DNA from 2 places in the Neobacillus niacini genome. Region 1 is predicted to be linked to the other one. Evidence: a T-box and tRNA genes for the amino acid it is inferred to sense, from the RefSeq annotation. Region 1 holds a T-box; the other holds one or more tRNA genes.
What was found. The T-box of region 1 lies ahead of argS (arginine--tRNA ligase). A T-box ahead of a tRNA ligase gene usually reads a tRNA of that ligase, here a tRNA-Arg.
Positions count from the first base shown of each region.

Region 2: it encodes a tRNA-Arg, which carries the amino acid that the T-box ahead of argS (arginine--tRNA ligase) is inferred to sense. The anticodon was not compared.

Region 1 is NZ_CP183883.1:617,850-629,850, forward strand. Features, by position in the region: gene ACN6MT_RS02785 (hypothetical protein) at 1-567, opposite strand, end outside; gene mgtE (magnesium transporter) at 868-2,226, shown strand; gene ACN6MT_RS02795 (FtsW/RodA/SpoVE family cell cycle protein) at 2,386-3,567, shown strand; gene ACN6MT_RS02800 (DedA family protein) at 3,878-4,474, shown strand; gene gltP (glutamate/aspartate:proton symporter GltP) at 4,600-5,877, shown strand; gene ACN6MT_RS02810 (NupC/NupG family nucleoside CNT transporter) at 5,918-7,099, opposite strand; gene ACN6MT_RS02815 (DinB family protein) at 7,356-7,820, opposite strand; gene argS (arginine--tRNA ligase) at 7,899-9,593, opposite strand; T-box leader at 9,731-9,939, opposite strand; gene ACN6MT_RS02825 (alpha/beta-type small acid-soluble spore protein) at 10,040-10,300, shown strand; gene ACN6MT_RS02830 (ABC transporter permease) at 10,329-11,111, opposite strand; gene ACN6MT_RS02835 (ABC transporter permease) at 11,118-11,921, opposite strand; gene ACN6MT_RS02840 (ABC transporter ATP-binding protein) at 11,918-12,001, opposite strand, start outside.
Region 2 is NZ_CP183883.1:3,157,335-3,169,335, forward strand. Features, by position in the region: gene shc (squalene--hopene cyclase) at 1-48, opposite strand, end outside; gene ACN6MT_RS15555 (DUF2515 domain-containing protein) at 201-1,265, shown strand; gene ACN6MT_RS15560 (CBO0543 family protein) at 1,192-1,641, shown strand; gene ACN6MT_RS15565 (peptidylprolyl isomerase) at 1,864-2,301, shown strand; gene ACN6MT_RS15570 (divergent polysaccharide deacetylase family protein) at 2,401-3,186, shown strand; gene ACN6MT_RS15575 (exodeoxyribonuclease III) at 3,489-4,244, shown strand; gene ACN6MT_RS15580 (class I SAM-dependent methyltransferase) at 4,338-5,111, shown strand; gene ACN6MT_RS15585 (hypothetical protein) at 5,160-5,390, opposite strand; tRNA gene ACN6MT_RS15590 (tRNA-Leu) at 5,588-5,672, shown strand; tRNA gene ACN6MT_RS15595 (tRNA-Gly) at 5,708-5,782, shown strand; tRNA gene ACN6MT_RS15600 (tRNA-Leu) at 5,788-5,876, shown strand; tRNA gene ACN6MT_RS15605 (tRNA-Arg) at 5,931-6,007, shown strand; tRNA gene ACN6MT_RS15610 (tRNA-Pro) at 6,016-6,092, shown strand; tRNA gene ACN6MT_RS15615 (tRNA-Ala) at 6,106-6,181, shown strand; tRNA gene ACN6MT_RS15620 (tRNA-Met) at 6,206-6,282, shown strand; tRNA gene ACN6MT_RS15625 (tRNA-Ser) at 6,345-6,437, shown strand; tRNA gene ACN6MT_RS15630 (tRNA-Tyr) at 6,461-6,545, shown strand; tRNA gene ACN6MT_RS15635 (tRNA-Trp) at 6,602-6,675, shown strand; tRNA gene ACN6MT_RS15640 (tRNA-Leu) at 6,684-6,764, shown strand; gene ACN6MT_RS15645 (glycine betaine uptake BCCT transporter) at 7,301-8,857, shown strand; gene ACN6MT_RS15650 (YesL family protein) at 8,965-9,594, opposite strand; gene ACN6MT_RS15655 (carbohydrate ABC transporter permease) at 9,839-10,801, shown strand; gene ACN6MT_RS15660 (carbohydrate ABC transporter permease) at 10,819-11,652, shown strand; gene ACN6MT_RS15665 (ABC transporter substrate-binding protein) at 11,727-12,001, shown strand, end outside.

The DNA.
Region 1 (12,001 bases):
AGATAAGAGAATTTCCTTATTAATTGGTGGATATGAACGTTTTTTTCTGATTCCGAGAAGTGTCTTTTCAAGCTTCAACTTTCCCAGCTTACTGGAAAGCGCATAACTTAAAAGATGAAAAAAGTCCTTAAAGCTTCGATAATATACTTTATTAAAGAATCCATCGTCGTGCGCCAAATAAACAAAACGGTTCCCTAGCTTATTATAAAAAGGCAGTTTTAAATGCTGCTTTTGATGTCCCAAGTATAATATTTCCGCTATTTCTTGTCCTGTTAGTTCATTTAATCCTTCTTCTTCAACAAAGTCAATCCAGCAGAAATCACCGTAGCCATAAATATCTTCCGCAGCTAAACTTTCGATTCGCTCATCCGGACAATATTCTAGCAGAGTATGCATATTAAAATCACTATCTTCAAAGCGATGTTTTAATAATAGCAAATGATTCAATGTACCCGAAAAAGCAGCAGCAAATTCAGCAAATTCAATACCGTAAGATAGTACATACTGATCATTTTGATTTAAGTGGACATAGACAAGATCCTGTATGTCTTGATGGTGCTTTTTCAAAGCCAAACTCCTCCGATCAGGAAAATAAACATTATGGTAATGAGTTAAAATACTCATTAAAACGCTCACCAATATTAACCAATCTTTCACTATTTTATCATTAATAGTCCAAATAGCTTATTTCAATTCTTTTACAATTCTAAAGAGATTTGTGATACTTTTGAAACAGTTAGCTTTATTCCTTTATGTATAACACATACTAGTCGATAGTAGTATTAACTGCAGTACAATCAACAAATCATTTTTTACATACATGTATAGAAGGATTAAAACGCACCGTTAGAAAGGAGCGTGCTGTCAATGATTAAAGATATGACGAAAGACGAAATGACCCTCCATATTATAAAGTTATTAAAAGAAAACAAAAAGGCAGATTTTCTTACCATCCTTGAAGAATTGCAGCCATATGATACAGCAAAAATATATGAGGATTTACCTGAAAAGCATAAACTTCGTTTTCTCTTATTCTTAAATTTTGAAGTACTCGCTGACCTAATGCAGGAACTTGAAAAAGAAGAGCAGCTTGAGGTTTTAAATAAACTCGGGTTAGAGAAATCCAGTAAAGTCCTTGATCTAATGGACAATGATGATTTGGCCTTGTTCCTTGATGAACTATCACCAGAGAAAAAAGAGTCACTGCTCTCTGGTATGAAGGTAGAAGAGTCTCAAGCTGTTACCGATATTATGAATTACCCTCCTGAAACTGCAGGCAGAATGATGACGAATCGCTTTGTCTGGATTCGAAGTTATTACAGCGTAAGGGAAGCGGTGGATAAGTTAAAAACGTTTGCTGAGTTTGCTGAATCCATTAATTATTTATATGTTGTTAATGAAGAGAGAAAGCTGGTTGGTGTTGTTTCTTATCGAGACCTACTGCTTGCTGACATCAATGAGAAAATTAATAACATCATGTATGAACGTGTAATATCTGTTTCCGTGACTACCGACCAGGAAGTCGTCGCCAGAATGACGGAACGATACGATTTCCTTGCAATTCCTGTGGTTGATGAAAGTAACAGACTTGTCGGTATCGTTACCGTCGATGATATTATTGATGTCGTCATTAAAGAGGCAAATGAGGATATAGAGAAATTATCTGCCTCTGGGAAATCAATTGACTTTGATACAAAAACATTTGTTGCAGCTGCTAGGAGGCTTCCATGGCTTATATTGCTTTTATTTATCGGGTTGTTGTCCGGCAGAATAATCAGCAGTTTTGAACATACATTGGAACAAGTCGTCGCCATTGCCTTTTTTATGCCCATGATTGCAGGAATGACCGGTAATACTGGTACTCAATCACTAGCCGTAGTGGTGCGAGGACTTATTTCTCATGATATCGATAAAGGGGTCATCCTTCGCTTGATCGCCCGTGAACTTGGTGTCGGCGTGACAATCGGGATTACCTGTGCCATCCTTATCTCCATTATCGCTTATATATGGCAGGGAAGCTTTATTTTAGGTGCAGTGGTCGGTGTTTCACTTTTCTTTACACTCATTATTGGCACCCTTGCTGGTACAATCATCCCGCTGATTTTATTCCGTTTAAATATTGACCCTGCTGTTGCCTCCGGCCCGTTAATTACGACAATTAATGATATTTTTTCTCTACTCACTTACTTTGGTATTGCCACAATGTTTCTAAACTATCTCATGTAAGCACGGTCATAGACCGTGTTTTATCTTTTTGAAACATTTTGTCCAGTGAAATCGTCATAATAGTAAAGTTGTTGTAATAAATTACCTAAATATATTGTTACCAAATATTTTCTTTGTTAGCATATCACTATACAAATAGACAAAAATTGGGTGTGGCATATGGACAATTTCACTAAAAAGGCAGACCGCTTTGATTGGACGTTAACATTAATTTTGTTTCTATTTTTTCTCGTAAGTTGTTTAGGAATTTATAGTGCACAAACAGCTGGACAGTACGATGAAAATTTCCTAGTTAAGCAAACTTTCTGGTATGTGGTTGGAGCAGCCATCATTTCCATTACCATTCTTTTTGACAGTTTTCAATATAGACGGCTTTCCTGGTACTTGTATGGATTTGGTCTTATTTTGCTTATTGGTGTCCTTGCTGCCCCAGAAAGCATTGCTCCCATTAGAAATGGTGCCAAAAGCTGGTTTATTACGCCTCTTGGGTCGATTCAACCATCTGAATTTGTTAAAACCTTTCTCATTTTAGCACTTAGCACTGTCGCAACCCAGCATCAAGAGAAATATCTAGAGAAAACATTTAAAAGAGACGGTTGGTTATTACTTAAATTAGTAATCACAACATTCGTACCAATCTTCTTTATTATGAAGCAAAATGATCTAGGTACTTCGCTTGTCTTATTATCAATTTTAGTCGGATTCATTCTCGTATCTGGTATCACATGGAAGATTATTTTGCCTATCTTTAGTACCGGTGCTTCACTTGCCGTTTTCATTATTTATTTGGTTGTTCAAAGACCAGATATACTCGAAAAATACCTGCATGTACAAGAATACAAATTTAATCGAATATATGCATGGCTTGACCCGTTCAACCATTCAAGCAGTTCAGGTTACCATCTGTTGAAATCCTTAAGTGCGATCGGGTCCGGATTGATAACCGGTAAAGGATTTGGCAATCGGGAGGTTTACATTCCTGAAGGTCACACAGATTTTATATTTAGTGTGATTGGTGAAGAGTATGGCTTTGTTGGCGGCAGTGTCGTCATCGGACTGTTCTTTCTATTAATCTATCACTTAATTAAAACAGCATTCGATACCAATGATCCGTTTAATACATATGTGTGTACGGGAATTATCTCTATGCTCACCTTTCATGTATTCCAAAATGTCGGTATGACCATTCAAGTACTTCCGATTACAGGTATTCCCTTACCTTTTATCAGCTATGGCGGAAGTTCATTAATGGGTAATATGTTTGCGATGGGTATCGTCTACAGCATTCGCTTCCATCATCGTAATTACATGTTCTCATCATCAAAGTCTTTAAGCAGTTAAATCAAGGCAGCGGTAAAATCCGCTGTTTTTATTTCTTTCTTCTCTAAACTGTTATAAACTTAGAAAAGCGTAAGTGCCCTGGTCAGCGGCGTATGGCCTCCTCGAAAAAGCTAACGCTTTTTCTTCGTGCGAAGCTTATGCTGCCGAAGCATTCCTTGTGGAGCGCTCCATCTGAGATAAAGGAAACACGAAGAGCCGGAGGCGCATTCGTGCTTGACTTATCGTAGGGCGGAGAGCGAAGGACACTAGCCGCTAGGGCGCTGGAGCTAGACACTTAGAAAAGCGAAAATATTTAAGGTGAAGGTGAACTATGAAAGAATTTATTTTCTCAGTACTAGAGTTCTTATCAGAGTTAGGCTACTTCGGAATTGCTCTAGGGTTAATGATAGAAGTTATCCCTAGCGAAATCGTCTTAGGGTATGGCGGTTATATGATTTCAGAAGGAATCCTCGGCTACCCTGGCGCAATTATTGCTGGAACAGTTGGCGGAACCCTTGCACAGTTATTTCTCTATTGGGCAGGATACTACGGCGGGCGGCCCTTCTTAGAAAAATACGGCAAATATGTCTTTATTAAAAAGAAGCAAATTGACCTGTCCGAACAATGGTTTCGAAAATATGGAGTCGGCGTCATTTTCTTCGCCCGATTTATTCCCGTTGTCCGACATGCGATATCCATTCCTGCTGGGATTGCGAAAATGTCTGCGACCAAATTTACGCTTTATACGGTAGCTGCAGTTATTCCATGGACCATCCTTTTCCTATATTTAGGACATACACTAGGGGAAAATTGGTCACATATTAAAGAATATGCTGCGCAATATACCTTGCCTATTATTATCGGTGCGGTTATTCTTGGTGTTATTTACTTCTTAATAAAGAAAACAAAAAAATCAACTACTGATTGATTACAGTGGTTGTTTTTTTTTGTCATCAAAGCATCATTTGACTTTTTATCGGGTTAGAAAATAAAATAGAAAAGATACATTGTGTTTGTCGATAATAACAGATTTATGTCGAAAGGATTGATTTTTTGAAAAAGTTTGGTTTAGCATGGCAAATTTTAGTCGGATTAATCCTCGGGATTGCTGTAGGTGCAATTTTTTACGGAAACCCTGAGGTGCAAACATATTTACAACCAATAGGTACAATCTTTATACGCTTAATAAAAATGATTGTCATACCAATCGTAGTTTCCAGTCTAATTGTTGGGGTTGCTGGTGTAGGAGATATTAAAAAGCTTGGATCATTAGGCGGCAAAACGATCCTTTATTTTGAAATTATTACGACCATAGCGATTATTATCGGATTAGGTGCAGCTAATCTCTTTCATCCAGGTACCGGCATTGATATGGATCATTTAACCAAGAAAGATATTGGCGGATATATTTCTACCACAGAACAGGTAGAAAGTCATAGCTTTGCAGATACATTTGTTAATATTGTTCCTCAGAATCTATTTGAATCACTTGTAAAAGGCGATATGCTTGCAATTATATTCTTTTCGGTCTTCTTTGGCCTTGGGGTCGCTGCTATTGGGGAAAAAGGGAAACCTGTTCTCGCATTTTTCCAGGGAACGGCTGAGGCGATGTTTTATGTAACAAATCAAATTATGAAATTTGCTCCATTTGGTGTTTTTGCCCTTATCGGAGTTACGGTTTCAACCTTTGGAGTTTCCTCATTAATTCCCTTAAGTAAATTAATTTTTACGGTCTATGGAGCAATGGTCTTCTTTATTCTAGTTGTTTTAGGTTTGATTGCTAAGCTTGTCGGTATTAATATCTTTAACATTATTCGTATTCTAAAAGATGAACTAATCCTTGCTTATTCAACAGCAAGCTCTGAAACAGTACTTCCAAAGATTATGGAAAAAATGGAGCGCTTCGGCTGCCCGAAGGCTATTACCTCCTTCGTCATTCCGACAGGATATTCATTTAACCTTGATGGATCCACCCTTTACCAAGCCTTGGCAGCGATATTTATCGCACAAATGTATGGTATTGATCTTTCCATAAGTCAGCAGATATCACTTATGCTGGTACTTATGGTAACCTCAAAGGGAATCGCCGGTGTTCCAGGTGTTTCGTTCGTTGTTTTATTGGCGACTTTAGGGTCAGTTGGGATTCCACTTGAAGGCTTGGCATTTATCGCTGGTATCGACCGAATTCTAGATATGGCTAGAACAGTTGTAAACGTGGTCGGGAACTCGCTTGCCGCGGTAGTCATGTCAAAATGGGAAAAGCAATTTGATACAGAAAAAGCCGACAACTATATTAAAGAGATTCGTGATGTTAAACCAGTGATGGAATAAAAAAGGGGCTGCTTGGAATCATTTCCAAGCAGCCTTGTTTTTATAGCATTATGCTCGTAATAGCCGCTGTTAATAAGCTTACAAGTGTTGCTCCGTAAAGTAATTTCAGTCCAAACTTTGCTACTTGATTTCCCTTTGCTTCATTTAAGCCCTTAACTGCCCCCGTGATAATTCCAATCGAGGAGAAGTTCGCAAAGGATACAAGAAACACAGAAATAATCCCAACTGTTCTACTTGAAAGAGAGTCCGCGATCTTTGCTAAATCCATCATCGCCACAAACTCATTGGATAATAACTTCGTTGCCATAATCGTACCGGCTTCAACCATATCGACTGCTGGTATACCAACGATAAAGGCAAGTGGTGCAAATATATAACCTAAGACCATCTGGAAGCTAATTCCGAAAATAGCTTCAAAAACTTGGTTAATCATACTAATTAATGCAACGAAACCAATTAACATGGCCCCTACAATAATAGCGACCTTGAATCCATCCATAATATATTCCCCAAGAACCTCAAAGAAAGTTTGTTTTTCCCCTTCTTGAATATCAATAATATCCTCTTCCGGTGGAACCTCGTAGGGATTAATAATATTGGCAACCATAAATCCGCCAAATAAGTTTAACACCAAGGCCGTAATCACATACTTGGGATCAATCATCGTCATATACGCCCCTAATATCGAGGCAGATACCGTAGACATCGCAGACGTACATAAAGTATAAAGGCGGTGCTGAGGGATATATGGAAGCTGCTTTTTTACAGAGATAAACACTTCAGATTGACCGAAAACAGCCGATGCAACCGCATTATAGGACTCCAACTTACCTAAACCATTGACCTTACTTAAAACAATACCAAGATAACGGATGATAATAGGGAGGACCCTAATATGTTGGGCGATCCCAATTAAGACAGAAATAAACACGATAGGTAAAAGGACATTTAAGAAAAATGGTCCTGCCCCCTCATTTGCCATTCCCCCAAAAACAAAGTTAATTCCTTCTGCTGCATAGCTTAGAAGGTGATCGAACAATGTGGAAACAGCTGTAATAATCACAAAACCTACCTCAGTATTAAGCAGCAAAAAAGCAAAGAGCAGCTGCAGTACGAGCATAGTGATAAGCGGTTTAACCTTAATCTTTTTCTTATTGTTACTAGCAATATAGGCTAATAAAAAGATGATAACGATGGCTGCTAGAAAAAGTAAATATTTCAATCCTATTCCTCTCCTGTTCTGGATGTTCTATCAATTATGTAAGGTGATAGAAAATACAATTTATTTCGACAAATAACGACATTTTTATCAAACAACAAAAATGAGTATAATGTTACCGTTTTCTCCTGTCAATTGAATCAGAGATAGTGGTAAAATTCAGGTTTTTCACTTTTTTATTATTCCATCCCGCCTTTTTCTTACTCTTTTGCAAAAAAAAATCCACCTGAAAAGGTGGATGATTAAAATGATGGTCTTTTTATTTTTTTTCCGTTTCAATAACACGTTTCATTGCTTGAATCTGTCCAAGGTGCAAATTCTCGTGAAAAAGAGCAAAATTAACGAGCTCACCAAAGGTCTTCTGACCAAGAAATGGCTCTTTTAACTCCACGCTGAGGCTTTCAACAGGAATTTCCTTCATTCTATTTAATTGGTCTTTTAACTGGCCTACTAAGATAGAAACAGACGGAACATCCCCTTTCCAGTCAGTGGGTTTCGTCCCTCTTGCAAATAGCCCAATATAGTTTGCAGGCAAATGGCTTGTATTTTTCGGAAAGCCAAATACCAAACTCTCGGTTGTTGTTAACACATGCCCTACATGCCAGTGAATGTTGTTGTTAAATCCTGCAGGTTGAACACCAACTAGCCCCTCATCAACAGCAGCCACATTCTTAAGAAAGAAACTTCTTGTTAACTCCATATTATTTAGCAAAAGTTCGCTCATCTCTTTTTCCTCCTCTTTATCTCCCTTTACACTTCTTCATTTTATAACAAATTAACCCACCCATTAAACTATTTTCACTTACATTTCCTCAGGAGCTTCAATCCCTAATAATCTTAAACCTTCCTTTAAAACAATCGTCACAGAATAGACCAGTGCCAAGCGGGCTTGTTGTTCTTCGTTGTCTTCAAGGATTTTAACATCCCCATAATATTTATTAAAGGCTTGTGCGAGGTCCACAATATATTTGGCAATTTGAGAGGGATCAAACTGCTCATATGCCCTTTTAATTGCATTTGTAAATTCAGTAAGCAGACTAACAACCTTCCATTCCTTTTCCCAGGATGGCGACGAGACTGGGGCTGTTACAGCCATCTGCCAGTTCCCTTTTCGTAGAATAGAGCAGGCACGTGCATAGGTATATTGTACATATGGTCCTGTTTCACCTTCAAAACGGAGCATATCTTCTAGTGAAAATTCTATATCATTCATTCTAAAATTCTTTAAGTCATGAAACATGACTGCCCCTACTCCTACCTGTTTTGCCACTGTATTCTTGTTCGTAAGGTTCGGATTTTTTTCCTCAATATTATGTTTTGCCATCGCGATGGATTCATTTAATACTTCCTCTAATAGGACGACCTTCCCTTTTCTTGTTGACATCTTCTTGCCATCTTTAAGCATCATTCCAAATGGAATATGGACCATATTGCTTGCCCATGCGTATCCCATCTTTTCTAACACAGCGATTAACTGTTTAAAATGAAGGCTCTGTTCATTACCAACAACATATAATGACCAATCAAAATCATAGTTCTCTTTACGGTAAAGCGCTGCAGCTAAGTCACGAGTTGCATACAGGGTAGCTCCATCAGATTTTTTTATTAAACATGGAGGCAATCCTTCATCTGTTAGTTCCACCACTTGAGCCTGGTCGGATTCTACCAGCAATTGTTTTTTCTCTAGAAGCTGGACAACATGGTCCATTTTATCATTATAGAAGGCTTCCCCGGCAAAAGAATCAAATTGGACATTCATCAAATCATAAATTCTTGAGAACTCTTTTAAGGACTCATCACGGAACCACTGCCATAGCTTCGCAGCTTCCTCATCACCATCTTCAAGTTTTTTAAACCAGTTTCTTCCCTGTTCCACAAGTGAAGGATCATTTTCTGCTTCATCGTGGAACTTTACATAAAGCGTTAGTAATTCCTTAATAGGGTTCTGTTTAACCTTCTCTGCTTCTCCCCAAAGTTTAAAAGCCGTAATGAGTTTACCAAACTGAGTGCCCCAGTCCCCAATATGGTTAATTCGGATTGGCTTATATCCGCATTTTTCAATAATAAATGCTAAAGAGTTACCAATGACAGTAGAACGCAAATGGCCCATTGAGAACGGCTTGGCGATATTTGGTGATGACAGGTCAATGGTTACAGGTCGGTTATTGCCAATATCTAAAGCACCATACTTCTCCTGCTGCTTAATAATTTCCGCAACCGTATCTTCCGAAACCATTTTTTTATTTAAGAAGATATTGATATAGGCCCCCACCACTTCTACCTTCTCGATAGTTGGTGATTGGATCTTTTCACTTAACTCTTGAGCAATAACTGCGGGTGATTTTCTTTTTACTTTTGCTAATATAAAACAAGGAAAGGCGAAATCACCATGCAGGTGGTTTTTAGGTTTTTCAATTAACATTTCCAGTTCTTTCTCTTGAATTTCATGGTCGAGTGCTTCATATAAAATCTTTGCAAACTCCTGTTTATACTTCATTTTTTAAGACCTCCATTTTTATCTCTTTTGGCTGTGTTAAATTGGGCTGTTGAATGGCGTTCCAATCAACAGGTTCTATAATCAACAGTATTCTGTAGCCATCTCTTTATAAAAACAAAAAACTCCCGTCTCTATGTTGAAGAGACGAGAGTTAACTCGCGGTACCACTCTACTTGTTCTATAAGAACCAGCTTGGCTTGTTAACGGAGAACAACTCCGGTTTGCCCTACTATTTTCAGGCAAACATCTCAAAAGTGCGCTTCATTCTTTGCTTCGTATCAGGCTCCCACCATCCCTGACTCGCTTCGACTTCCCAAAGAACTACTCTCTTTTTCACTGATTTTTTCCGACTTGATTGTTGTTATTATACTGGATAAAAAAGGATTTATCCAGTCGTTGCTGATTATTTTTTAAAATGGGCATCCTACTAATAAAGGAGGGATAGTATGGCCAGAAGAAATAGAAATAAAATTCTCGTCCCTGAAGCAAGGAATGGATTAGACGCATTAAAAGCAAGGGTCGTCCAGGCGCAAAATCCTGAAAACGCCAAATTTGAGGCCGCCGAGGAGGTCGGTGTTCCTTTAAAGAAAGGTTATAACGGTCAGCTCACTTCACAGCAAGCTGGTAAGGTCGGCGGCAGACTAGGCGGAAGCATGGTCCGTGAACTTGTCAAAATGGCACAAGAAAATATGGCTAAAAAAAGGTAAGCAGTGGCCCCCCACTGCTTACCTAACCTTAAGATCCGGTGGATCGATAGTGCCTTACTCCAAATTGCCAGACGAAAATACACGGAAGAATAAAGAGGCTTCCAGCAAGAGGAGTCAGCATATATAGAAGCTCATTCCCCTTTGTTTTTCCAAGAATAAATAAGAGTGGAAGGTAATTTACCGTTCCAAATGGGATGACATAGGTAAAGAATTGAGCTACCCACTTTTGATAAATATTTAATGGGTATTGCGCCATCTCTCTGCCTCCATCTGTAAAGATATTGGCCACTTCTAGACCTTGCACTGTCCAAAAACACATCGTCGCAGCAAGCATATAAATACCTGTAAAAATGAATACCCCGCTCGTAATCATAAAAAACAGAGTGAATACCTTAACGAAGCTCCATTCAATGGGAAGATTATTCAACGCCCAAATTAAAACGATACCACTTTGAAGGAGCCTGCCTATCCGCGTGAATTCAAATTTTGAACCGAGCACCTGAAGAAATGTACTCCGCGGTCTTACAAGGACCCTGTCAAAATCCCCCTTAATGATTAGACTAGAAAAAGTGTCAAAGCCGCGTGCAAAACACTCGCTTAATGAAAAATCCATGTGAATCACAGCAAAACAAAGTGCCACTTCAAAAAAACCCCAGCCTTTTATATGTCCAAACCTTTCAAACAAAAAGTAAAGCCCCGCAAAAACCGAGAAAGGAATAAAAAACTGTCCAATCGATAAAAGCCAAAATGACGTTCGGTATTGCATTTGTGATTTAAATAAAATAAGCAGATACTTAAAATAAAGACTCATCTCCCATTATCCCCCCTGTACGACTACTCTCTTTAATACGCTGTTAAGTGCTAATTTCCCTAACCATAGCAGTCCTAGAAGATAGCCAAGTTGAATAAACACACCTATTAGGGCCTCACTTTGTGCAATATGTCCTGAATATACTCGGAATGGAAAATCAGCTGTCCAACGAAATGGCAGGACATAAGCAATTTTTTGCAGCCACAGCGGCATTAACGGAATCGGAATAATCAAACCTGCAAAGAATTCTCCTAAAACTCCAAATATCAAAAGTGAACCCATTGGAGATAAAGTCACAAATACAGAAATATATAAGAACATTGATATGGCTACTAAGAGAAGTAAGCCTAATAAAAGGGTTATAACAAATAAAATAAAGGTTGTTACATCTGGAGGAAGAGTCATGTTGTAGGGTTTTGGCAAGAAGAAAGCCACTAGTAAAATAGGATAAAAGCGCAATAGTGCACTGGATAACCGCTGTGCTAAAAGTTTGGCATACCAGAAGCCATATAAATCTGTTGGCCGGCAAAGTTCATAGGCAATATTGCCGCTAGTTATGAGATCAAATAATTCATTGTCCCGAAACCAAAGCATAATAAATGCAAGAAAAGCCTGCTGCAGCCAAATATATGTAATTAATTCTTGTAAGGAAATTGGCGGCGTTATGGATGAATGTTCGTAAAAGGCTTGAAAGACCATAATCGAGATAAATCCCCAGAAAAATTGGGTTGCTACTCCAGCTAGTGCAGCAGACCGATACTGCATACCAATTAACACCCTTAGTTTTAGTATCGAAGCATATACCTTCATATTTGGAACTCCTTATAAAGCTGGATGATTACGTCTTCTATTGGCTGTGATTCAATTGTCACATCTAATAGGTCCACCTT
Region 2 (12,001 bases), 2.5 Mb from region 1:
TCTAAGTGTTTTAATCAGCCAGTCAATGCCTTTACTAGTATCGGTCATCGTCACATTCAGTCCTCTCCCAATTGAATATTCTCATCTATACATATTCAGGTAGTAGAAAGAGAATTCTCAAGGGGGTTATCGTTATTTTATTTATCAGAAGCCGGGAAAAATCGCCAATCGATATCATTAAGGATGAACTAAAGGCAAAAATGAAACAGCCTGCCGACCATGACAATCATAAATTAACGAGTGAGGAGCAAAGTCTGCTAGAAAGGATAAGAAAAGATACAAGTGCTTTGAACCAGAATAATGTCACAAGGACTATGGCCTATTTTGACTTTTATCAAAAACATCCAGAAATCCATTGGGCATTCTTAGGACATATGGTCTCTAGAAATGGCGGCTGGAACATGACCGATTTAAAAGGTGAATTTCTCACACGCCTACTTACAAATAATGAAAGGAATGCCTATTTTATTTTTTTAGAACGAGGGAATTGGCTGATTTTTCAAGACGCGTATCCACAATTATTACTCTACAGCGAAAGCTTAAAAAGAAATAAACCGCTTTTTTACCTTTTACCCTATTTAAACATATCTACCTTCATGGAGACTGTTTGGAATTACTATTGGAGGAAATCGGACTCATACATTCTAACAATGGGTCTCGTTATCAATGAACAAAATTATATAGAAAAAAGGGTTATTCAGAATCCCATCTTTCAAAAAGATGTACTAAACACCTTAGAGTTTAAACTGCAGGACTACCTTTCTTTTAATCATATTTTGTTTCCCTATCGTAAAAAGAATCTAGCTGGTCAAACGGTTCACCAGTTTCAATCGTTACATGAGCGTATTTTAATAGGCAAAAGACTTTATGCTGTGCTTTTTCAAAAAAAGGAATTATTAAATCAATTTGTACTATGGGCAAAAACATACCGCCATACTGGGTCTAGAAAAGATTACTGGCCGCATATCTTTAATAATGTCAACGAAGGAATTCCTGGGATTCCCTATCAGCTTCGTTTAAATGCATGCAAGCTGCGGTGGGGAGCTAAAAAAATTTATAGTCCAGATTTAACGTACGTCTGGAAAAACGTTCAACACCAAGAAGCGGAAAAGGGAGATTGGTTTCATGATTGGCAAGCAGCCGACTATCTCTCGGAACTCAATGAACCACATATCAATGGGGAGATTGAATATGAATACTGTAAAACGCTCGAAAGGCTTGAACTTGCCGCCTTGGCAAAAAAAGTCATTACCATTTTTGATTAAAGAATATGCTCCTGTATTAGTTTTGTCCATCTTGCTGGGTACTAGCTTGGATATCTACTTCGTTGGGAAGAATTTGTACATGTTCCCGATTCGGCCGTTTCCTGAAGTTTTTTCATTTAATTTTGTTTTTACATTTATTGGGCTGCCGATTCTTGTCTTAGTATTTATTATGAAAATGAAACAGGTTAATAAATGGGGGAAAGTGGGAATTGTTTTATTCCTTAGCTTATTAATGCCGATAAGTGAAAGGTTTTCAGAACTATTTGGTCTCTTTGAGCACTCTAGTGAGTGGAGGCATATATATAGTTTCTATGGTTACTTTGTGTTTTTTTTATTTATTTTTTTATTTTATCAATTAACAAATAAAGAACAGTAAAAAAGCCAAGACGGGAGTCTTGGCTTTCTGTAATGCCGCTACCAACGACACTACGTACCCCTTCCGTCCGTACAGTGGTTAAGTGTCCCGCAACAAGCGAATGTTCGGAAGGGGTACTGTTATAATACCACAAATTTATAAAATTAAACCATGAAACTTTCTTTTCTGCGTTGGAAAGTGTATGATGAAAATGAATTTTTTTACATAAAGGAGATGTTCATTGTGGCAAAAAAAGGACACATACAAATGCAAAACGGTGAAAAAATTGAGTTTGAATTATATCCAAACGAGGCACCTGGTACAGTTGCAAACTTTGAAAAGTTAGCAACTAGCGGTTTTTACAATGGGTTAACGTTTCACCGTGTAATTCCTGGATTCGTGAGCCAAGGAGGTTGCCCTGAAGGCCGTGGAACAGGTGGCCCTGGTTATACCATTAAATGTGAAACACAAGGCAATCCACACACACATGTTCCAGGTGCTCTTTCAATGGCACACGCTGGTAAAGATACAGGCGGCAGCCAATTCTTTATCGTTCATGAGTCTCAGCCGCACCTAAATGGGGTGCATACTGTTTTCGGTAAAGTGACTTCTGGTCTTGAAGCTGCGAAAGCCATGAGAAATGGCGACATCATGGAAAAAGTGGAAGTATACGACGAATAGAATGCAAGCTAGAAGGACCTTTTGATAAGGTCCTTTTTTGTTGGAATGATTCCATTACCACAGGGCAAATTAACGTAAAACATTCACATGGAGGTTCTTATGAAAAGATTTGCGCTGTGCCTCATTCCATTTCTTTTGCTTTCTATGCAAAATCCGGCATTAGCTGAAAAAAATAGAGAAAATCAGCTTAAGGCAGCCATTATTATTGACGATTTCGGCGGCGGAACAGGTGGTGTGAAAGATTTTCTTGAAGGGGATATCCCGATCACTGCCGCTGTTATGCCTTTTACTGAGAACTCTAAGAAACACGCGGAGTGGGCACATAAAAATGGAATAGAGGTAATCGTCCATTTACCGATGGAGCCGAAGAAAGGGAAACGCTCTTGGTTGGGACCTAAACCGATTACAGTAGATCTTTCGCCAAAAGAGGTGAAAAAGAGGGTTAAGGAAGCGTTAAAATCCGTTCCTTTTGCAGTAGGTATGAATAATCATATGGGCTCTAGAGCAGTAGAGGATGAGGAGATCGTTAGAGCGATTGTCGAAGTAGCGAAGGAAAAGAAGTTATATATTATCGATAGTGGAACAAGCCCTAAATCCCAATTCCCTAAAGTAGCAGAGGAAATGAATGTTCCGCTTTTAAAAAGAGATGTTTTCCTGGATGATATATCATCTTCAAGCCACGTCAGAAAACAGATGAACAGGTTGGCTAAAATAACGGAATACACTGGTAAGGGAATTGCGATAGGTCATGTTGGGGTAACGGGTAAAGTATGTTCTGTAGGTGTTTTTCAATCCATGGAGGAATTTGAAAAGAGAAATATTAAAATTGTACCAGCCTCGCAATTATTTTCAACAAAACTAACTGAACAATATTTTGTTCCATAAGAAATGGCTTGGATTTTTTCCAAGCCATTTTTCGTAGAGCCTTACATTTGAATTTTTTAATAATTTTATTGTAAATATTTTGAATGATTTGAAATATATCGTTGTTTTCTTGCCCGTCATTTTTACTCAAATGCTCATTTCCATTTTATCTGATCCATCTAACTGAGGAAAATAACTTTTATAAATTTAATATTGCTTTCGAACCGAAAAAATGAATACCTCAATTCACAATGCTTTTCATCACTCTCTAAAGCTGTTACAATTTCTCCTGAAAAGTATTGAACTTGGGAAGGGATTTAATCATGAAATTAGTATCTTGGAATGTAAATGGGCTTAGGGCTTGTGTAAATAAAGGATTTTTAGATTATTTTAAAGAAGTAAACGCAGATATTTTTTGTGTGCAGGAAACAAAATTACAGGAAGGTCAAATCAATCTTGAACTTGAAGGATACCATCAATACTGGAACTACGCGGTGAAAAAGGGGTATTCAGGCACAGCAGTTTTCACAAAGCTTGAACCAATATCTGTTCGATATGGTTTAGGGGATGAGGCTTCGCAAGATGAGGGACGAATTCTAACGTTAGAATTTGAAAAGTTTTATCTAGTGAATGTTTACACGCCAAATTCTCAAAGGGATTTGGCGAGACTGGGATACAGATTAGAATGGGAAGATCGAATTATCTCCCATCTGATAGACCTAGACCGGGTGAAGCCAGTTGTTCTTTGTGGGGATTTAAATGTGGCGCATCGCGAAATTGACTTGAAAAATCCAAAATCTAACTTAGGTAACTCGGGTTTTACAGTGGAGGAAAGAGGGAAAATGACTACACTGCTGGAGTCTGGGTTCATTGATAGCTACCGCTACTTTTATCCAGAAAAAGAAGGAGCCTATACATGGTGGTCATACATGGCTAAGGTTCGTGAGCGGAATATTGGCTGGCGAATTGATTATTTTATTGTTTCAGAAAACCTTCGTGAATCATTACTAACTGCAGATATTCATTGTGAAGTTATGGGAAGTGATCATTGTCCGGTTGTACTTGAATTTGAAATGTAACTCTGTATAAGTTTTTCTTATTGGAATTCATAAAAACCTCATAATTTCATTTATTAGCTTGATAGAATAAATTAGAAGTAAGAGGTGATACAGATGGATATTAAAAAAGACGTTCAACAGCAATTTGGAAACAATGCTGCTTCGTACGTTTCAAGTTCGATTCATAAGGATGGAAAAGACTTATTGATGATGGTAAAAATGGCAGATGTCAATGGACAGGAAGTACTGCTTGATATTGCGACAGGTGGTGGGCATACAGCAAATGCATTCGCGCCATTCGTAAAAAAAGTGACAGCAGTTGATCTGACAGCAGAAATGTTGGCAGCAGCTAAGAATTTTATTTATAAAAACGGTCATCGCAATGTGGAATTTATTCAAGGGGATGCGGAACAGCTCCCTCTTACAGATGAATCGTTTGATATCGTTACCTGCAGAATTGCACCACATCATTTTCCTAATGTTGATTTATTCATAAAGGAAGTATATCGAGTATTAAAACCAGGCGGACAATTTTTATTGGATGATAATGTTACACCTGAGTCTAAGGAATACGACGCATTTTACAATACAATCGAGAAAATACGGGATTATAGTCATTTTCGTGCCTGGAAAAAGTCAGAATGGATTCAAAAACTTGAGGAAAGTGGTTTGGAAGTTTTTGAATGGCACAGGTTTGAGAAGACGTTTCGATTTGAATCGTGGTGTGCAAATATGAAGCTTTCAGAACTTGAAAAAAATAATTTAACCAAGTTTATTCTTGAATCTTCTAGCAAGATTAAAGATAAATTTAGAATAATCATTCAGGATGAAAAAATTATATCATTTATTGGGGAAGCAATTATATTAAAAGCGTTAAAGCGTGAGTAAAAAACCCAGTGTATCAAAGAGAACAGTCCCTTTGATACACTGGGTTTTTTAGAATTCAAAAGGACTGTGGAGGTCATTTAGGGCAGTTCCAATTACATCAAATTCAGGGGATTTCTCATTAATGGTTATGTTTTCTTCTGGTTCCACCTGCTTTACGGTCATTTTATCGATGTCTTTCTTCTGGTTGTAACTCAAGGTCACATCATCTCCTTTTTCATGAATGAAATTATATTGTATTTTTACCCAATAAAAACGTTCTAAACCATTTTTCTTCTTCACAAAACAACTTCTTTAAAGAGTAGGTTGAGAATGATAATATTGTGGAATAATGTCTGTATTACTTTTCGCTTAAAAAAAATTAAAATTTAGTGTTGATTTTTGTCGTGAATCGTTGTAAGATTATCAATGTCGCTGATATGACGTAGCAAAGTTAGCAACTTAGTTTTCTAGTTAGTTCTTAGAAGGCAATATTACATGCGGGTGTGGCGGAATTGGCAGACGCACCAGACTTAGGATCTGGCGCCGCAAGGCGTGGGGGTTCGACTCCCTTCACCCGCACCAAAATTTTTTGCAAAGCAAAATAATCTTCCTTATATGCGGAAGTAGTTCAGTGGTAGAACACCACCTTGCCAAGGTGGGGGTCGCGGGTTCGAATCCCGTCTTCCGCTCCAATATTGCCGGGGTGGCGGAACTGGCAGACGCACAGGACTTAAAATCCTGCGGTAGGTGACTACCGTACCGGTTCGATTCCGGTCCTCGGCACCAAATTATTTTTCGTAGAAAAATAATAAAATTTTTTTCGTGATAGCGATTAAATATGCGCCCGTAGCTCAATTGGATAGAGTGTCTGACTACGGATCAGAAGGTTATGGGTTCGACTCCTTTCGGGCGCGCCATATTTTATCGGGAAGTAGCTCAGCTTGGTAGAGCACTTGGTTTGGGACCAAGGGGTCGCAGGTTCGAATCCTGTCTTCCCGACCATCATTTGATTAATGGGGCCTTAGCTCAGCTGGGAGAGCGCCTGCTTTGCACGCAGGAGGTCAGCGGTTCGATCCCGCTAGGCTCCACCATAAACAACTTTACATGATATATTTGGCGGTGTAGCTCAGCTGGCTAGAGCGTACGGTTCATACCCGTAAGGTCGGGGGTTCGATCCCCTCCGCCGCTACCAAGGTTTTTTTACGAAGTAAAATAACCAAATATTTTTAAAAGTTATGCGATTGTTTTTACAGCGGAGGAATACCCAAGTCCGGCTGAAGGGATCGGTCTTGAAAACCGACAGGCGGGTTAAACCGCGCGGGGGTTCGAATCCCTCTTCCTCCGCCATCATATTACGATTTCCTTTATGTGGAGGGGTAGCGAAGTGGCTAAACGCGGCGGACTGTAAATCCGCTCCCTCCGGGTTCGGCGGTTCGAATCCGTCCCCCTCCACCAAGTTATTTTCGTTAGAAAATAACCAAAGTTTTTTGCGAGTAAAATAAGTTTCATTTAGGGGTATAGTTTAAAGGTAGAACGAAGGTCTCCAAAACCTTTGGTGTGGGTTCAATTCCTACTACCCCTGCCAATGAATTTGCCGGTGTGGCGGAATTGGCAGACGCGCACGACTCAAAATCGTGTTCCTCTGGAGTGTCGGTTCGACCCCGACCACCGGTATCTAAAAAACATTAAAACCCAAAAAACACTCACAAAGGTTGTAATTTTACTTTTGTGAGTGTTTTTTGTTGTAAACGTAAAAGAGTGAGAGTAGGAATTTTAGCAGCCAAGGAAAATACTTCTTGAAAACTGGATGTATAAAGAGGATCTGTGAGTTATATTAAGAATATGTATTAATTTTTCCTTCTACAGAGGGCTATCAAGACGAGAGCCGAAAATACACTGGTATATGCAATTTGCTTGGTTTATCCCCTTTTGATATAGTTTCATTATTCCTCTAAAAAACCTGTAAACTGATCCATACTAAATACCTCTGATGTATTCAAACTAACTATTACCCATACCAAAATAGAAGGATAATGGTATTAACAAGATTTAGCAAGTTGTATTTAGAGTAAGATGCATGAACGCAATTTTAAGGGTTATGTTTCATATTACTTCATAAAAATACGTTCATTAAATGTTTTTGCATTTTAATATGTTCACAAACGAAGTAAAACCCTCTGCGAATTTATCAAAGATGGGAGTTAAAAATAATGAAAAATGCTTCAACTGTTTTTTATGTTTCAATAGTATTATTGGTAGGTATAGTTTTCATGGGTATCATAATGCCAACATCGTTAGAAAAGGTCACGAGTAGCACTCAAGGGATAATAACCGATTCATTTGGGTGGTATTACCTTTTGCTTGTTTCATTGTTTGTGTTTGTGTGCTTCTATTTATTAGTAAGTCCAATTGGCCGGATTAAGCTCGGGAAACAGGAGGATAAGCCTGAGTTTTCACGTCCAACTTGGCTTGCGATGCTTTTTAGTGCGGGTATTGGGATTGGGTTAATGTTCTATGGAACATATGAACCTATTAGCCATTACATGCTTAGTTCTCCTACTGGTCAAGAGGGAACGGATCAAGGTATTAAAGATGCGATGAGATTTACTTACTTTCATTATGGCATCCATGCGTGGGCAATCTATGGATCGATTGCGATGGTTCTAGCTTATTTTACTTTTAGAAAAGGGGAGCTGAGCTTAATTAGTCGAACTTTACGACCTCTAATCGGGAAACATGCGGATGGAGCTGTCGGGAAAGCGATTGATGTCATTGCGGTCATTTCTACGGTTATGGGTGTGGCTACTTCATTGGGATTTGGGGCTATGCAAATTAATGGGGGCTTGACCTACCTATTCGATGTTCCTAGTACGCTGACAACGCAAACTGTCATAATTCTCGTTGTGACTGTTTTATTTATGATTTCGGCTTTAACGGGTCTAAGTAAAGGGATTAAAATTCTAAGTAATGTGAATATGGGGCTCTCGGCTGTCCTCTTATTGATTGTATTTATCCTTGGACCAACACTTTTTACCCTTAACATGTTTACAGATACAATAGGGACTTATATGCAAAATTTCATTAACATGAGTTTTCGTATTGCTCCCTTAAACGAAGAGGGACGTAATTGGATTAATGGGTGGACAATTTTTTATTGGGCTTGGTGGATTGCATGGGCTCCTTTTGTAGGGGTGTTTATTGCAAGAGTCTCAAAGGGCCGGACGATTCGTGAGTTTGTTGTAGGTGTCTTACTCGTTCCGACACTAATTGGATTCATTTGGTTTACAACCTTTGGGAGTGCCGCGATTTTTACTGAATCATCAGGGCTGCTCTCGATTTCTTCATTAGCTCCCGAGGAATCTCTTTTCGGCGTGTTAGAAGGGTTCCCATTCGGTATGGCGTTATCCCTTTTTGCTATTTTGATTATTGTGACGTTCTTTGTTACATCAGCGGACTCTGGTACTTTTGTTTTAGGAATGATGACAACGAATGGATCCCTAAATCCAAGTACATCAATTAAAGCTACTTGGGGAATCTTTCTCTCTACTACAGCAGTCGCTCTCCTTTATTCTGGGGGCCTGAAAGCTCTGCAAAATACTATGATTATTGCTGCACTTCCATTTTCATTCATTATGGTGTTAATGGTAGTCAGCTTACTTAAATCATTAAACCGAGAAGCAATTGAGCTCGGACTGGGGCAGTTACGTGTAGATCGAAAGAAAACGGTGGGTAAACATAGGAACGAGGATGTTAAGGAAGTTATTTAACGATATAAAACAATTAAACAAGCAACGTTTCAACTTAGGTTGAGACGTTGCTTGTTTTTTATTTTAAGAGAACGGCCGAAAAAGGAAAATTTAAATTTAATTTACAATCAATTTGCGCTTAAATTCTCTTGTTTCTTTAGGATATTCTTATATGCCAAATTTGCCGATGATAGGATGACAAGACCTAAAATACTAACACTGAAAAAGAACCCTACTCCAGATAAATAGGTAACTGCAAAGTATACGGCAGCAAAACCAAAAATGATAAATAAACTAGGGATCGGATTGGAGATGGTGATCAGAAGGGCATTTTTTAAATGAACTCCTAATGGCTGTTCAATTTCAACATAGGAAGCCAATGTATAACAAATGATGAGAATATAAATGCCGCTCATAATAACGCTTGAATAAAATAGAAAAGTGGACATGTTATTTGTTGTTTGCAAAAAACGGATGTTTATCAATAAAATCAAGCCGATTGCGACGATCACGAGTCCTAATTTATTACTGTTGATGAATTCCTTTTTATAATAATGCCAAAAGGTTTGTAACACAGGCGGATGATTTTTTCGAATAAACTGTCTTAAAGTAGCTAACATTGCTATGGTTGCTGGAAAAAATCCAAAAAAGACGAATCCACTTAAAGTAAATAAAATCCATAATAGATTGATATAGGCTAGTCTCGCAACCCATTCACAAAAGGTATAAACCACATTTGAAAATGTACCTAATTGCATGTTATTCCCCCCTTATTGATTAATATATCATGCTTGGCAGGTGTAATTTTCTATTTTTTTTATAAGGTAAAAAAATTATCTAATAAGTAAAAATAAAGAATGAAATTCAATTAATGGTGTCCGTGAAAATAGGTTGAATGTAAAAGTAGTAAAAATTTTCTCAATAATGTAAAAAATCAACATTGTTGAAAGCGATTTCAAAAATTATACTAAAGCTACAATTAAGACGAAGGGGTGACAATTTGTGAATAGCGAGGTAAAAGTTGAAACAAAAGTTGTTCAAACCACAAAAAGTAAAGTACGCAAAAGAGCAAAAGAAAGGTCTCCTTTTAGTGGCTGGAGGGAAAATCTAGCAGGGTATGCATTTATTGGGCCAATGTTTATTGGAACTTCTATATTAGTATTATTTCCTATTCTATCTTCATTTGTGTTAAGTTTTACCGATTGGAATTTTGTATCTGGCTATCAAAATGCTAAATTTGTAGGATTTGAAAATTTTTCGAAATTACTCACCAATACCTTGTTCCTTAAAGGGTTAGTAAATAATGTTCTCTTGATTTTAGCGGTACCGATAACATTACTTTTGTCTCTTGGGTTAGCCGTTATCATTAACAAATATGTTTATATGAAAGATTTGTTTAAAGTAATCTATTTTATGCCGTTTATATCAAGCATTGTAGCGGTTGCCGTTGTCTTTCAAGTACTTTTTCATCCCACGAAAGGTCCTATCAACCAATTGCTATTGACACTTGGGGTTGAAAATCCACCTGGCTGGATAGCAGACGTTACCTTTTCTTTACCTTCTGTTATGTTAATTATGGTTTGGACTGGAATTGGTTTTAATTTAATTATTTACTTGGCGGGTTTGCAGAACATTCCAAAAGAATTATATGAAGCTGCACAAATGGATGGTGCAACTGCTTGGTCTCAATTTTTAAAAATTACGATTCCCTTAGTGTCACCTACAACTTTCTTACTATTTGTTACAGGAGTAATTTCGAGCTTTAAAGTATTTGATTTAATCATCGTACTGACCAACGGCGGGCCTGCAAATTCGACGATAACACCAGTTGTATATTTGTATCAGCAAGCATTTATTGAACTAAAAACAGGCTATGCTTCTGCCATTTCATTGGTTATGTTTGTTATTATTTTGATTATTACTTATATTCAATTTATTGGTCAGAAAAAATGGGTGAATTATTAATAGAAAGGAGCAGGAAGATGATAGCAAGATTAGATGTAAGAAAATTGATTGTGACAATCATTATGATTTTAATCGGAATTGCTTTTCTAATGCCATTTTTGTGGATGATATCTGCTTCTTTTAAAGTAGAAGAGGATGTATTAACGTTTCCGATCCAATGGATTCCAGAAAAATGGAATGCGGTTGAAAATTATAAGGAGGTTTGGACAGGTTCCATGCCATTCCTTCTATTATATTGGAATTCTATTAAAGTAACAGTGCTAACAACATTGGTTTCCTGTACGATATCCTGTTTAGCTGCATATGGGTTTGCCAAAATTAATTTTAAAGGAAGAGATTTCCTCTTTTTAATTGTATTGGCAACGTTCATGATTCCACCTCAAACGTTGTTAGTTACTCAATTTCTATTATATCGATGGCTTGGCCTTTATGATACTCACACTGGTCTTATCCTATTAAATAGTTTCAGTGTATTTGGAACTTTTATGCTGCGCCAATTCTATCTCGGAATTAGCAATGAAATTATTGAATCAGCGAGAATGGATGGAGCTGGTCATTTTAGAATTTTTACTTCGATTTGCTTACCATTAGTAAGACCAGCAATCGCAACCTATGCAATTTTACGATTTATTTGGACTTGGAATGACTTCCAAAATCCATTAATCTTCCTTCGATCAAAAGAATTATATACCATTCAATTAGGTGTACAGAGTTTTTCAGATCAACATGGCAGCGTTTATTCCTTGATGATGGCCGCCTCTGTTTCCGCCATTTTACCTTTACTGATTATCTTCATTATCGGACAAAAAAATGTTATTGAAGGTATCCAGCTGGGTGGAGTGAAAGGGTAAAACCGGTATTTACTCTCAACATTTATTTTTGAGAGAGTTGATATATAAACTATAAATAAGGGGGAAAGTATTTTATGATGAAAAAATGGGGTTCATTGTTACTAATTGGACTTTTTGCAATGTTCATGTTAGCAGCTTGTTCTGGAAATGATGAGGCTTCATCAGATAAGGGGAAATCTGATTCATCTGATGAAGAAGTTACGTTAAAATTTGTCCACTGGATCAACGAGGATGTTGGAAAATGGGAAAGTGTCATTGCAAAATATGAAGCAGAGCATCCAGGAGTAAAAGTGGAATCCATCCCACTTGTAGAAAATATGAGTTCTGTAGATTATTTCAAACAGTTAGA